DNA from 2 places in the Dactylosporangium sp. NPDC050588 genome. Region 1 is predicted to be linked to the other one. Evidence: riboswitches for the same ligand, from Rfam matches in the RefSeq annotation. Region 1 holds a riboswitch; the other holds the start of a gene.
What was found. Region 1 has a riboswitch for glycine ahead of gcvT (glycine cleavage system aminomethyltransferase GcvT). Riboswitches for the same ligand answer to the same signal wherever they lie in the genome.
Positions count from the first base shown of each region.

Region 2: it holds a riboswitch for glycine, as region 1 does, so the genes downstream of both, gcvP (aminomethyl-transferring glycine dehydrogenase) here and gcvT (glycine cleavage system aminomethyltransferase GcvT) in region 1, are expected to answer to the same signal.

Region 1 is NZ_JBFAJA010000030.1:95,945-103,575, reverse strand. It holds gene AB0I21_RS22315 (sigma-70 family RNA polymerase sigma factor) at 16-918, opposite strand; glycine riboswitch at 1,023-1,116, shown strand; gene gcvT (glycine cleavage system aminomethyltransferase GcvT) at 1,274-2,335, shown strand; gene AB0I21_RS22305 (glycine cleavage system H protein) at 2,341-2,733, shown strand; gene AB0I21_RS22300 (L-serine ammonia-lyase) at 2,739-4,085, shown strand; gene AB0I21_RS22295 (lytic polysaccharide monooxygenase) at 5,012-6,064, shown strand; gene AB0I21_RS22290 (amidohydrolase family protein) at 6,167-7,276, shown strand; gene AB0I21_RS22285 (cellulase family glycosylhydrolase) at 7,356-7,631, opposite strand, start outside.
Region 2 is NZ_JBFAJA010000015.1:130,046-137,676, reverse strand. It holds gene AB0I21_RS12810 (substrate-binding and VWA domain-containing protein) at 1-1,671, shown strand, start outside; gene AB0I21_RS12805 (chorismate-binding protein) at 1,717-2,901, opposite strand; gene AB0I21_RS12800 (DUF5999 family protein) at 3,034-3,243, shown strand; gene gcvP (aminomethyl-transferring glycine dehydrogenase) at 3,265-6,108, opposite strand; glycine riboswitch at 6,185-6,279, opposite strand; gene AB0I21_RS12790 (hypothetical protein) at 6,370-7,413, opposite strand; gene AB0I21_RS12785 (peroxiredoxin-like family protein) at 7,563-7,631, opposite strand, start outside.

The sequences.
Region 1 (7,631 bases):
ACCTCCCGCCGCGGCTCATCCGGCTGCCGCCACACCGTCACGCCGATCACGAGCGCGAGCGCCAGGGCCGCGGCGCCGCCGGCCAGTGCGAAGGCCTTGAGCGCCCATCCACCGGTGGTCGCCTTCGGTGGGGGCACCGGGAGCGGCAGGCCGGCGAGGAGGCCCTCCGCCGCCGGGAGCCGGCGGGACCGATCCGTGCACTGTGGACAGTCGCGGACGTGCCGGGCGATCCGCTTGCGCCACAACGGGTCCGGCTCGCCGTCCCAGCCGGACACCACCTCGCGCAGCGCCGGGCAGCAGCCGGGCGACGCGTCCAGGGCGCGGACCACCGAGCGGGGCCACGTCGAGCTGCTCGCGCATCCGCTGCACCCGCACCCCGGCGTGCGCGGCCGGCAGGTCGAGGGCGTCGGCGACCTCGGCGCGGGTCAGGTGACCGCCGGCCTCCAGCCACCACAGCGACAGGACCGTGCGGTGCGCCGGGTCCAGCCAGCGGGCCGCCTCCGCGATCCCCCGCTGCTCGACGTCCAGGACCTGCCGCAGGACGGCGAGGCCGACGAAGTCCGCCGCCGGGTCGGCGGTGTCGGGCAGGCCGTCCGGCTGGTCCTCGCCGCGGGTCAGCCTGGCCCGGCGGGCCTCCGCGCGGGCGTCGGCGAGCTGCCGCAGGGCGATCGTCACCACCCACGACCGGAAGCGCCCGGCCTGCCGTACCGTCGAAACCCCCGTCACGACACGGACCATCGCGTCCTGGACGATGTCGTCGACGTCGAGGTCCCGGTCGGCGCCGCGGCCGACGACGGAGTGGACCAGCGGCAGGTAGCGCGCGGCGAGGGCCTCCACGGCGGCCCGGTCACCGTCGCGGGCCGCCGCCACGAGGACCTCGTCGGACTGTGCCGCTGTCGTTCCCGTCTGTTCGTTCACCCTCAGGCGGACCCCTTCGGTCTCGTGTCACAACACTTTTCCGGGCTTGACGGGGCGGTGCGGCGGGACTTACGGTCCTGACCACAACCGCATATCGCGCTGCACGACCCGCGACGGGAGAGTCCTCGGTCAGTCCGAGGCGCCGAAGGAGCAATGTTCTCCCCAGAATCTCTCAGGCATCGGTACCGCCGTGGTCAGGCGACTCTGGAAAGTCAGGACGATCCGTGTCCTGCGCCCACGGTGCAAACCGTCCCGCTCGTCGCGGGCGGCGAAGCTCTCAGGCTCCGATGACAGAGCGGGGAGGTCACCCAGCAGGGGTGCCGTCCGCGACGGCATCCGGACCCAGGGAGCCTCCGTGACACCGCTCTTCGACGTGCACCGCGATCTCGGCGCCACCTTCACCTCCTTCGCCGGCTGGCGCATGCCGCTGCGCTACCAGGGGGACCTCGCCGAGCACCACGCGGTGCGCCGCGCCGCCGGGTTGTTCGACCTGTCGCACATGGGCCAGCTCGAGGTCACCGGCGCCGAGGCGGACCGGTTCCTCGACTACGCGCTCGTCGGCAGGCTGTCGGCGATCGAGGTCGGGCGCGCCCGGTACACGATGCTGTGCCACGACACCGGCGGGGTCCTCGACGACCTCGTCGTCTACCGCCTCGCGGACCGGCGCTACCTGGTGGTCGCGAACGCCGCCAACACCGCCGTCGTCTTCGCGATGCTCCGCGAGCACGCCGACGGTTTCCACGTCACCGTCCGCGACACGTCCGCCGACTGGGCGCTGATCGCCGTGCAGGGGCCTTCGGCGGCGTCGATCCTCGACCCGGGGCCGCTGCGGTACTACGCGATCCGCCCCTTCTCCGTCGCCGGGCGGGACGTGCTGCTGGCGCGGACCGGGTACACCGGCGAGGACGGCTTCGAGGTCTACTGCCGCCCCGGTGACGCCGTCGCCGTGTGGCGGGCGCTGCTCGACCGCGGCCCGACGCCGGCGGGGCTGGCCTGCCGCGACACGCTGCGCCTCGAGGCGGGGATGGCGCTGTACGGGCACGAGCTGTCCGTCCGGCGGACCCCGTTGCAGGCCGGCCTCGCCCGCCTCGTCGACTTCTCCAAACGCGACTTCGTCGGTGCCGCCGCCCTGCGCCGCCAGCGCGACTCGGCGCCGGTCGAGGTCCTGGCCGGCCTCGTCACCGGTTCCCGGCGGGCGCCGCGGGCCGGTTACCAGGTGCTCGACCCGGCGACCGGCGCGGTCGCCGGCACCGTCACCAGCGGCGCGCTGTCGCCGACCCTCGGCCATCCCGTCGCGATGGCATACGTGCCGCCCGCCCTCGCCGAGCCCGGCACCCGGCTCGCCGTCGACGTCCGCGGCGCCAGCGTCGACGCCACAGTCGTGCAACTGCCCTTCTACGTCGCTCCGCCGAAGTGAACGTCATGTCGTCGAACCAGCCGGAAAAGAGCGCCATGTCCGCGATCCCGTCGCACCTGTCCTACACGCGTGACCACGAGTGGTTCTCCGACGGCGTCGTCGGCATCACCGCGTTCGCCGCGTCCGCGCTCGGCGACATCGTCTACGTGCAGCTGCCCGAGGTCGGCACGCTGGTCACCGCCGGCGAGCCGTGCGGGGAGATCGAGTCGACGAAGTCCGTCAGCGACCTCGTCGCGCCCGCCGACGGCGTCGTCGTCTCGGTCAACCCGCTCATCGCCACCGAGCCGGGAGCGGTCAACGACGACCCGTACCGGCGCGGCTGGCTCTTCACGCTCCGCCTCACGGGCGCCGCCCCCGAGCTGCTCGACGCCGCCGCCTACGCCGCCCTGGTCGGGTGAGCCCGGTGGCGCTGAGCGCGTTCGACCTGTACTCCGTCGGCATCGGCCCGTCGTCGTCGCACACCGTCGGCCCGATGCGCGCCGCCCGCCGCTTCGCGTCGACGCTGGACGGGCTGCCGGTCGCCCGGGTGCGGGCGGAGCTGTTCGGTTCGCTCGGCGCCACCGGCCACGGCCACGGCTCCGCGAAGGCCGTCGTCCTCGGCCTGCTCGGGGAGGACCCGGCGACCGTCGACACCGACACCGCCGACGAACGCGTCGACGACGTCCGCCGCACCGGCCTGCTCCGCCTCGCCACCGGCCGTGCCGTCACGTTCTCCGTCGACGACGACGTCGTCCTACACCGGCGCAAGTCGCTGCCCGAGCACCCGAACGGCATGCGGTTCGCCGCCCACTCCGCCGACGGCGCGCCGCTGCTCGAACGCACGTACTTCTCCGTCGGCGGCGGCTTCGTGGTCGGCGACACCGGCATCGTGCCCGACACCACGCGGCTGCCGCACCCGTTCGCGACCGGCGGCGAGCTGCTGGCCCTGTGCGCTTCGCTGGACCTGCCGGTGAGCGCCGTCATGTACGCCAACGAACGCGCCTGGCGCCCCGACGCCGAGACCCGGGCCGGGCTGCTGCATCTGTGGTCCGTCATGCAGGCGTGCGTCGACCGGGGCTGCTCCCGCGACGGCGTCCTGCCCGGCGGGCTGCGCGTGCCGCGGCGGGCGCCGGCACTGTACCGCGACCTGAAGGCCTCCGCCGACGGCGCCGACCCGCTGAAGGTCCTCGACTGGGTGAACCTCTACGCCCTCGCCGTCAACGAGGAGAACGCCTCCGGTGGCCGCATCGTCACCGCCCCGACCAACGGCGCCGCCGGCATCATCCCCGCCGTCCTGCACTACTACACGCGCTTCGTCCCCGGCGCCACCGACGACGGCGTCGCCCGCTTCCTCCTCACCGCCGCCGCCATCGGCATCCTCATCAAGGGCAACGCCTCCATCTCCGGCGCGGAGGTGGGCTGCCAGGGCGAGGTGGGCTCGGCGTGCGCGATGGCCGCCGCCGGCCTGTGCGAGGTCCTCGGCGGCACCCCCGCCCAGGTGGAGAACGCGGCCGAGATCGGCCTGGAGCACAACCTGGGCCTCACCTGCGACCCGGTGGGCGGCCTCGTCCAGATCCCCTGCATCGAACGCAACGCCATCGCCAGCGTGAAGGCCATCAACGCCGCCCGCCTCGCCCTGAACGGCGACGGCAGCCACAAGGTCACCCTCGACAAGGCGATCCGCACCATGCGCGACACCGGCCGCGACATGTCGGTGAAGTACAAGGAAACCGCCCGCGGCGGCCTGGCCGTCACCGTCATCGAGTGCTGAGCTGGAATTCCCCCCACCGCTGACGCGGCGGGGCCCGGCGGGGATTCTCACCCGCACCCCAATGCGCCGCGAGCGGCGCACAGCCCGCGCGGCGCGCGTGGCTGGAATTGCGCGTGCGCGCACCATCCCGGCCCCTCCTCGTGTTCTCGCCTGTCGTTGCCCTCGTTCTGCCTGCACCTCTTTCGCTCTGTCCTTGCCCCTCGCGCTGCCTACGCATCCTCCCTCTGTCCTTGCCCCTCGCCCCGCCTTGCCCGCTCGCCCCGCTACGCGTCCCCGCCCCGCCGCCCCAACTGTTCGGGCTGGCGCGCCGCGCAACCCTCCCACCGACGTTGGTCAATGCCCTGAATAGCCCCTGTCGCGATCGACGCTGCGCGATCCGCCCCGGTTTCAGGGATCGCTTGAGGAGTGGATCGCGCAACGTCTATTGGATTGATGCCGCGATGCCGCGAACCATGGCATTGACCAACGTCTGTGCGGGCGCGCAACGAAGAGCGATGCAGCGCAGAGAGGTGCGTGACCCAGAGCGGGGCGGGCCGCGGGGCAGCGGGAGCGTTCGGCCGCTGTGGAATGACAGGCGTCGCGAGGGCGATGAACTCCGGGCTCCGTGGGAGCGGCGAACATCGCGGGTTCCGTGATCCGGTGGAGTTTGTGCGCCCATGACGGGCGGCGTCGCGCGGTTGGTGCGGGTCCCCGCCGGTGCGTGGAGGGCCACGCGCGGTGGCGTCGACGTTGGCGGTCCCGTCGGTGCACGGAGAGTCGCGCATGGGCGATCGGAGACCTGTCCATTCACGGTGATCCATGGCCCGGGTATCATGTGGGTGGGAGCCGCACAGCGCCGCGGACAGCATCTGAGCTGCGCCGCAGGCGTCGCCATGCATGCAACTCGCATCGACGTGACGGAGTTCCCAGTGCAACTTTCAGCCCGTATGAGACCGTTCGCCATCGGCGCGGTCGCCACCCTGGCCGCCGCGGTGGCCGCGGTCGTCGTCGCGCAGAGTCCCGCCGCCGCGCACGGCTCGGTCACCGACCCGCCGTCGCGCAACTACGGCTGCTGGGCCAGGTGGGGCAGCGACTTCCAGAACCCGAACATGTCCCAGACCGACCCGATGTGCGCCCAGGCCTGGCAGACCAACCCGGACACGATGTGGAACTGGAACGGCCTCTACCGCGAGGGCGTCGCCGGCAACCACCAGGCCGCCATCCCCGACGGTCAGCTGTGCAGCGGTGGGCGTACGCAGAACGGCCGGTACGCCTCCATGGACACCGTCGGGGCGTGGGTCGCCGCGACGAAGCCGAACAACTTCACGCTGACCCTCACCGACGCCGCCCAGCACGGCGCCGACTACCTGCGCATCTACATCACCAAGCAGGGGTTCGACCCGACCACGCAGCCGCTGACGTGGGCGAGCCTCGAGCTGGTCAACAGCACCGGACGGTACGCGCCGGCGCCGCAGTACCAGGCGCAGGTCAACGCCGGGAGCCGGACCGGCCGGCACGTCATGTACACGATCTGGCAGGCCAGCCACCTGGACCAGTCGTACTACTTCTGCAGTGACGTGATCTTCACCGGTGGGCCCGGGCCTTCGAACAGCGCGTCGCCGTCGCGGTCGCCCTCCACGTCGCCGTCGGCCTCGCGGTCGCCGTCGACGTCACCGTCGGCGTCGGTCTCGGTGCCGCCGGGCGGCTGCTCGGCGAGCTACGCCAAGACCAGCGAGTGGAGCGGCGGCTTCGGCGCCAACGTGACCGTCACCGCCGGCGCGGCCGGGACCAACGGCTGGACGGTCCGCCTGACCTGGGCCAACGGCCAGACGATCACCTCGTTCTGGAACGCGGCGATCACGTCCAGCGGGGCCGTCTCGACGGCCACGAACGTGAGCTACAACGGCAAGCTGGGCGCCGGGCAGTCCACGAGCTTCGGCTTCAACGGCTCCTGGAACAGCACCAACTCGGCGCCGGCGGTGACCTGCACCGCCACCTGACCCCGCGCCTTGCCTCGCACACAACTTTCAAGATAGCTTTCACGAAAGCTTTTCTCGGAGGTGTACGTGCATCGTCAGGTGCTCATTCAGAACGCTCACGTCGTGCCCGGCAACGGTCCGGAGTTGCCGGGCACCGACGTCCTCTGCACCGGCGGCGTGATCACGGCCGTCGGTCCTTCGCTGGCCGCCCAGGCCGATCCGTCGTGTGAGGTCATCGACGCGACGGGGCTCACCGTGACCGCGGGGTTCGTCGACGCGCACCGGCACGTGTGGCAGGCGCCGCTGCGCGGCTCCGGCGCCGACATGCCCATGTCCCGGTACTTCGTGGACGTGCTCGGCGCGGCTCTGGCCGCGATGTCCCCCGCCGACGCCGGCCGGGCGACGCTCCTCGGCGCCCGCGCGGCGCTCAACGCGGGCGTCACCACGGTCTTCGACTACAGCAACGCGACCCACTCCCCCGAGCACACCGACGCGGTGGTCGAGGCGTTCGAGACGTCCGGCATCCGCGCCGTGGTCGGGTTCTGCGACCCCGCCTCGCTCGGGCGCGCCACCGGCCGGGTCACGGGCGCGCTGTCGATCCTCGGCCCCGAGTACGGCGACTGGGACACCGCCGCCGCCGAGGTCAGGCGGGGCCGGGACCTCGGCGTGATGGTCGCGGCGCACGTCGCCGGCCCGTGCGTGCGGCGGCTGCACGACGAAGGGCTGCTCGGCCCGCACCTGCAGCTCGTGCACCTCAACGCGGTCACCGCCGACGACGCAAAGCTGCTCGCCGGGTCGGGCACGGCCGTCGTGGTGACGCCGACCGTGGAGGCGGTGATGGGGCACGGCGGGTCCGCGTACGGGCGGCTGGCCTCCGCGGGTGCGCGGCCGGCGTTCGGGGCCGACGTCGTCATCAACAACCCGCCGGACCTGTTCGAGCCGCTGCGGGACACGCTGCGCACGGCCCGGCTGGCGACGGGTTCCGCGTCGGTGCCGCCGGCCGGGGACCTGCTGCTCGCGGCGACACTCGACGGCGCCAGGGCCGTGGGTCTCGCCGGCGTCGTCGGTACCGTCGAAGCGGGCGGACGCGCCGACCTGCTCCTCCTGGACGGCCTCGGCCACCTGCCCGGCGACCGGGCGGGCGCGGTCGTCTCGTGCGTGACCGCGTCGGACGTGCGCACGGTGCTGGTGGACGGCCGCGTGGTGAAGCGGGACTTCACCCTGCTGGTCTGACGTGCGTCTCTGACGTGCGTCTCTGACGTGCGTCGGGGGCGGGACGCGTGTGCGTCCCGCCCCCTGTTTCGCGGGTGGATCAGAAGTTGTCGGCGGTGCGGATCCGGCCGCGGAGGAAGGCGCCGGAGGTGGTCAGCTGGTTCGGGTTCGTCCAGCTGCCCGCCGAGCAGGTGCCCGGCTTGAACGCGGCGCTGCTCTCGTTCGCGTCCGAGTACGTCCAGTTCGCGTAGCTGATCTTCTTCGAGTCGAGCAGGTCGAGCCACGCGGTGCTGCTGTTGAGGTCGACGTTGCCGCCGCCGGTGTAGGTGACCGTGCCGAACTCGGTCACGAAGAGCGGCAGCCGGCCGGCCGCCCG
Region 2 (7,631 bases), on a different contig from region 1:
GCGTACGGCGGCGTCCGGCTGCTGCAACCGTCCTGTAACGGGACGGTCACCGCGAAGATCGTCGCGTCGCCGAGCACCGCGCCACTGCTGCAGTCCCTCGCCAAGTCGTGGACGGACAGCGACCCGGCGGTCGCGGGGCGTTGCGGCCGCGTCGAGGTCACCGCCCGGGAGACCGCGTCGATGGCGCAGGCGCTCGGCACCGACTGGGACACCAAGACCGGCGCCCCGCCGGACGTGTGGGTGCCGGACTCGACCGCGTGGGTGCGGCGGGCCTCGACGGCGGCGATCGCCGAGCGGATGATGCCGGACCTGCAGCCGATGCTGGCCCGGACCCCGTCGGTCCTGGCCATGCCGAAGCCGATGGCGGAGGCGCTCGGCTGGCCCGGCGGCGAGCTGTCGTGGCAGGACGTCATCAACAAGGTCGCCGCCGACCCGCAGGGCTGGGCGAAGTACGGCAAGGGCGACTGGGGCAAGTTCAAGTTCGGGATGAGCGACCCGCTGCAGTCGACCGCGGGCCTGCTCGCCCTGATGGCGATCCTCGACGGCAACGACGACGGTGAGGTCACCGCCGACGAGCAGGCGACCCTCGCCAAGCTCAAGCAGGAACGCGCCGTCTACACCCCGACCACCGCCGCGCTGCTCGCCGACCTGGCCAAGGCCGACGGTCAGGGCGACACCGCCGCGCTGCGGTACGTGTCGGCGTTCCCCGCCCTCGAGCAGGACGTCCTCGCCTACAACAAGACCAACCCGAAGGTGCCGCTGGTCGCGGTGTACCCGTCCAACGGCAGCGCCGACGCCGACAACCCGTACCTGATCCTCGACGCACCGTGGGCGGAGAAGGACAAACAGGACACGGCGCGGCAGTTCCTCGCGTACCTGCGCGGCCCGCAGGGGCGCAAGGCGTTCCTCGACGCCGGGTTCCGCGACCCGAACCGCGACGCCGGCACCGCGCTGAGCGCCGACAACGCGTTCAGCGCGAAGATCAAGACGGTGCCGCGGGCGGTGCTGCTGCCGGAGTCGGTCAAGCAGTCGATGGACTCGTGGACGGCGCTGACCCGCCCCACCAACGTCCTGCTCGTCCTGGACATCTCCGGCTCCATGGCCGAGCAGGTCCCCGGCACCGGCCGCAACCGCATGCAGCTGGCGAAGGACGCCGCCCGGGAGGCCGTGCAGCTGTTCGACGGCGACGTCGACGCCGGCCTGTGGGTGTTCTCCACCCGGCAGAACGGCCAGCAGGACTACAAGTCGCTGATCCCGATCGGCCGGGTCGGCGACCAGCTCAGCGGCAAGTCCCGCCGGGAGCAGATGGTCGCCGCGATCGACAAGCTGACCCCGGTCGGCGACACCGGCCTGTACGACACGGCCGCCGCCGCCCAGCAGGCCGTGGTCGACGCGTACCAGCCCGGCGCCACGAACCTGGTGGTGCTGATGACCGACGGGAAGAACGACGACCCGACCGGCGGCCTCAGCCTCGACCAGCTGCGCCCGAAGCTCGAGGCGAACGCGGCGTCGGACAAGAAGGTGCCGATCGTGACCGTCGGGTACGGCAACGACGCGGACTTCGCGGCGCTGCAGGAGATCTCCCGGGTCAGCGGCGGCACCCTCTACACGTCGAAGACCGCGTTCGACATCAACGAGGTCCTCCTCACCGCCATCTTCGGCAAGGTCTGACGCTCGGGGCCGGTCCGCTCACCATGGTGAGCGGACCGCCCGCCGTCAGGCGCTCAGGGCGGCCTTGATCGGGGCGGTCTTCGCGGCGGCCTCCGCGACCTCGGCGACCGGGTCGCTGTCCCAGACGATGCCGCCACCCGCCCACACGTGCGCGAGACCGTCGGCGACGGCGACGGTGCGGATCGTCAGGCCCAGGTCGACGCGGAGCCTGCCGTCGGCGCCGTGGCCGATCCAGCCGGCGGCGCCCATGCTCGGGCCGCGCCCGACCGGCTCCAGCGCACTGACGACGTCGATCGCGGCGAGCTTCGGCGCGCCGGTCACCGAACCACCCGGCCACACCGCGCCCAGCAGCCCGGCGAGGCCGACGCCGGGCGCCAGGTCGGCGCTGACCGTCGACTCCGCCTGCCACAGCCGCGACCAGCGGCGGATCGCGAACAGCTCGTCGACGCGGACGCTGCCGGTCCGGGCGACCCGGCCCAGGTCGTTGCGCTCCAGGTCGACGATCATGACGTGTTCGGCGCGTTCCTTCGCCGACGCGAGCAGCTCCGCGCGGCCCTGCGCGGTCGCGGGGCGGGTGCCTTTGATCGGGCGGGTCACCGCGCGGCCGCCGGCGACCTCGACCAGCGTCTCCGGCGACGCGCACGCCACCCACCAGCCGCCGTCCGCGCCGGACAGCACCCCGCCGTAGCGGGCACCCGGCAGCGCCGCGACCCTGGCGAGCGCGGCGCGCGGGTCGCCCGCCAACGGGGCGCTCGCGTGGCCGACGACGTTGGCCTGGTAGACGTCGCCGCGGGCGATCGCCGCCCGGACCGCCTCGACCGCGGCGGCGTGCTCCCCCGGGGTCCAGCTCGGCGTCCACGGGCCCACCCGGGCGTCGCCGGGCACGGCCGGCCCCGCGAACGCGTACGGCGGCGGGGTGTGGGCGTAGACGACCGCGACGAGATCCGGCACGCCCGGCGCCGGCGACGCCACGGCCGACGGCGGCGCCAGGAGCACCGCCGCGCCACACACCCCGTCCGTCACCGTCCGTGACCGGGACACGTCGGAGACGGGCAATCCGGCGTCGACGAGGAACGCCTCCAGCAGTTGCAGAGGGTCACCGCCGTCGCGCGAACGCCACTCCAGCCGGGAACGCTCCCAAACGTGTGGCCGGCACGCCGGTTCCGACCCGGGAGGGTGCAGATCCACCGTCCCGGGCCAATACCCGACGACCGGTCCTAATGGGCTCATACGAATGGCGGATTATCCCCAAGTTGTGCCGTCACATGTGCGGATTCGTGTCGTTGGCCGTAGTAGCGTGCATCACTGGTCATGTGAACCACCCCACAGGCCCCACCTGAACCTCTCAAACGGAGACCCCGGATGCTCTGCCAGCACCAACCAGCGTGCCCCTCGGCCCACGACTCCGACCACGAAGCGGCCAGGATCCTGGCCTCGCACCCCGAACAGGGGTGGAGCCTCCTGTGCAACGGAGTGATCGTCTTCGAGGACACCGGAGAGCTACTTCCTGACTGCAGCGTGATCGAACCGCACCGCGGCCCGGCCATGCACGTCCTCGTCAAAGCCGCCTGAGCGGTCACACTCCGTAGCCACTCACTCCTCGAAGGCTGACGCCGGCGGGCACGAGCAGACCAGGTTCCGGTCGCCGTAACTGTCGTCGATCCGCCGCACCGGCGGCCAGTACTTCGCCACCGTCACACCGGCCGGGTAGGCGGCGAGCGACCTCGGGTAGGCGTGCGCCCACTCGTCTGCGGTGACGACCGCCGCCGTGTGCGGCGCGCCCGCGAGGGGGTTGTCCCCCGCCGGCCACTCCCCGGACGCCACCCGGTCGATCTCCTCACGGATCGCGATCATCGCGTCACAGAACCGGTCCAGCTCCGCCAGGTCCTCGCTCTCGGTCGGCTCCACCATCAGCGTGCCCGACACCGGGAACGACATCGTCGGCGCGTGGAACCCGTAGTCGATGAGCCGCTTCGCGACGTCCGCCACGCTCACACCGGTCGTCTTCGTGATCGCGCGCAGGTCCAGGATGCACTCGTGCGCGACGAGACCCTCGCTGCCGCTGTACAGCACCGGGTAGTGCTCCCGCAGCCGCGCCGCCACGTAGTTCGCCGCGAGGACCGCCGTCGCCGTCGCCTTCGTCAGCCCGTCCGGGCCCATCAGCCGCAGGTACGCCCACGGGATCGGCAGGATTCCCGCGGACCCCCACGGCGCCGCCGACACCGGCCCGACCGGCGCCGTCACACCGTCCTGCGCGCCGTCCTGCTCGAAGACCGGGTGCGACGGCAGGAACTGCGCCAGGTGGGCACGGACCGCGACCGGGCCGACACCCGGGCCGCCGCCGCCGTGCGGGATGCAGAACGTCTTGTGCAGGTTCAGGTGCGACACGTCCGCCCCGAACTGCCCCGGCTTCGCGTAGCCGAGCAGCGCGTTGAGGTTCGCCCCGTCGACGTACACCTGGCCGCCCGCCTCGTGCACCTTCGCGCACAGGTCGGAGATTCCCGCCTCGTACACCCCGTGCGTCGACGGATACGTCACCATGATCGCGGCCAGCCGGTCCCGGTGCAGCTCGATCTTCGCCTCGAGGTCACCGAGATCGACGTTGCCCAGCTCGTCACACGCCACCACCGCGACCCGCATGCCCGCCATCACGGCGCTCGCCGCGTTCGTGCCGTGGGCGCTCGACGGGATCAGGCACATGTCCCGCCCGGTGTCGCCCCGCGAGTGGTGGTAGGCACGGATCGCGAGCAGGCCCGCCAGCTCGCCCTGCGACCCCGCGTTCGGCTGCAGCGACACCGCGTCGTAGCCGGTGACCTCCGCCAGCCACCGCTCCAGGTCACCGATCAGCTTCCGGTAGCCCTGCGTCTGCGCCGCCGGCGCGAACGGGTGCACGTTGGCGAACTCCGGCCAGGTGATCGGCTCCATCTCCACGGTCGCGTTGAGCTTCATCGTGCACGACCCGAGCGGGATCATCCCCCGGTCGAGCGCGTAGTCCATGTCGGAGAGCCGCTTCAGATACCGCAGCATCGCCGTCTCCGACCGGTGCGTGGAGAACACCGGGTGGCTCAGGTAGTCGCTGGTGCGGCGCAGCTCGGCCGGCACCACGTCCGCCGTGTCCAGCGCGGTCACGTCGACGTGCGCGAGACCGAACGCGGCCAGGACGTCACGCAGGTGCCCGAACGTCGTCGTCTCGTCGCACGCGATGCCGACCCGGTCCGCGTCGACCTGCCGCAGGTTGATCCCCCGGTCCGCGGCCGCGCCGACGACGTCCTTCGCCTTCCCCGGTACGACGGCCGTCACCGTGTCGAAGAACGCCTCGTGCTCGGTGGTGACACCGCCGGCCCGCAGCCCCGCCGCGAGCCGCACCGCCATGTCGTGCGTGCGGGACGCGATCTCCCGCAGCCCGTCGGGGCCGTGGTAGACGGCGTACATGCTGGCCGTGACCGCGAGGAGCACCTGCGCGGTGCAGATGTTGCTGGTCGCCTTCTCCCGCCGGATGTGCTGCTCACGGGTCTGCAGGGCGAGCCGGTAGGCGGGGGCGCCGTCCGCGTCCTTGGACACGCCGACGAGCCGCCCCGGCAGGGTCCGCTCCAGGCCCTTGCGGACCGACATGTAGCCGGCGTGCGGACCGCCGAAGCCCATCGGCACGCCGAACCGCTGCGCGCTGCCGACCGCGACGTCCGCGCCGAACGCCGCCGGCTCCTGCAGCAGGCACAGCGCGAGCAGGTCCGCGGCGAACGTGACGATCGCGCCCTTGTCGTGCGCCTGCCTGGTGATGTCCGCCAGGTCACGGACCGCGCCGGACGCGCCGGGGTACTGCAGGTGCAGGCCGAAGAACTCCGCCGGCAGCTCCTCGGTCCGCAGGTTCACCGTCCGCACGTCGATGCCGAGCGGCTCCGCCCTGGTCCGGATGACGGCAAGGGTCTGCGGCAGGACGTCGCTGTCCACGACGTACACGTCGGGCTTGACCTTCGACGAGCGCCGCGCCAGGGTCATCGCCTCAGCGGCGGCGGTCGCCTCGTCCAGCAGCGACGCGCCCGCGACCGGCAGCCCCGTCAGGTCCGTGATCACCGTCTGGAAGTTGAGCAGCGCCTCGAGCCGGCCCTGGCTGATCTCCGGCTGGTACGGCGTGTACGCCGTGTACCACGACGGGTCCTCCAGGACGTTGCGCAGGATGACCGGCGGCGTGTGCGTGCCGTAGTAGCCGAGGCCGATCATGCTGACGAGCGTCCGGTTCGCCGCCGCGAGGGCGCGCAGCTCCCCCAGCACCTCGGCCTCGGACGCGGCAAGGGGCAGCTGGAGCGGCTGGTGCCAGCGGATCGAGCCGGGGATGGCCGCCGTCATCAACGCCTCGACGGAGTCGTGCCCGACGGTCTTCAGCATCGTCGTCTGCTCGTCCGGCGACGGTCCGATGTGCCTGCTCGCGAAACTGGTCATTGGCCACACTCTTTCGGATCCGGGGGTCGGGGCTGCGCACGTCCCTCCCCCTCTGTCGTGTGGCCTCCAGAGGTGCCAACCCGTCGCGGTCCTTCTGCCTGAGAGGTTCCGGGGAGGATTTGCCCCTTCGGCGTCGCCCTGAATGCAGACGATCTCTCCCGCGCGGGTATTGCCGGCGATGCCTAATCTACCGGTTCTTTGACCATGGTCACGCGCCCGTGGTCCACACCACAGCGCGTAGCGCATCCTAGGACGCTAGGTTTATGGCTTACAGCGGGCTGAATTCGCGTCGACCATCAGGAGGCTGGCGTCCACCGCCTCGAAGTCGCTGCCCTTCAGCCCCTTGAGCGCGTTGAGCTGATCGTTGCTCCACCGGTCGTCCTGCGTGCCGGAGAAGAACCACGGCGAGCCGTTGTCGGCGAGAACGGCTCCGTACTGCTTGAGCGCCTGCGCCACCACTCGCGCCTGCGCCGGGAACTTCGAGATGTCGACGGACGCCTTCAGCCGGAACCGGGCACCCATCGGCGGTAGGTTCGCGTCGGTGCTGCTGGACGCCGCGTGCCGGGCGGGCCACACGTACGCGTTCCTCGTGCGCGGCGCGGTGAACCGGATCGCGTGGTCGATCCTGCCCTTGGCGACCTCGTCAGCGCGCGGCAGCCCGGCCAGGATCGACAGGCCCGCGGCGTCCGCCGACGTCCAGCCGGCCTTGCGCAGGTCGTTGCGGCGCAGGTCGAACACCGCCCCGGACCCGGCCTTCCACGACCCGTCCGCGTTCGGGCGGGCGGCGTACAGCTCGTACACCTTGCAGGCCGCCGTGTCGTGCACGATGACGTGCCGGTCCCCGTCGGCGTTCGGGCCGCCCTCGATCCTGGCGTTGCGCGGGATCGGGTACGGGCCCTTGTCGCTCTCGTCCGCGTACTCGAAGCTGACCTTCACGCCGGCCTGCCCCTGCCCGACCGTCGTGACCGGGATGCCGAACGGCGCGCCGTCGATGAGCCCCGAGCCGAAGTCCGGGTGCGCGTGCGCCTGCGCCCCGATGCTGCCGACCCACGCCGCCGAGTCCCGGTGCACCGGCAGCCTCGACACGTCGGCGTGCCACACGTTGTCCGCGGGGAAGATCGTGCACGCCCCGCTCGGCGCGGACGCGGACTGGCTCGCGGCGCCCAGGCCGCCGGCGCCGGACCCACCCGTCGCGCCCGGGGCGCTCGGCGTCATAGCGGCGGGTGCGGCGCTGCCCTTGCTCGGCGAGCTGCATCCGCTGACCGCCAGGACGGCGACGACGGCCAGCGCGGCACTGCGCTTCAATGATCCTCCTCGGGTCGGCCCCCGATCCTCACGGACCTGCGCGCACAGTACGCGCACCCTGTGTCCGACCCGCGGCGCACCATCGCCGCGCAGCGCCGCCGGGCCGGGTCAGTCCGCCGCGTCTGCGGCCAGCTCCGCCGGTGCCAGTCCTACCCGTGCCGCTCGACGAGGCTCAGGAGCTCGTCGACGGGCCACTGGTCGTAGGCGTGCTCGCCGTA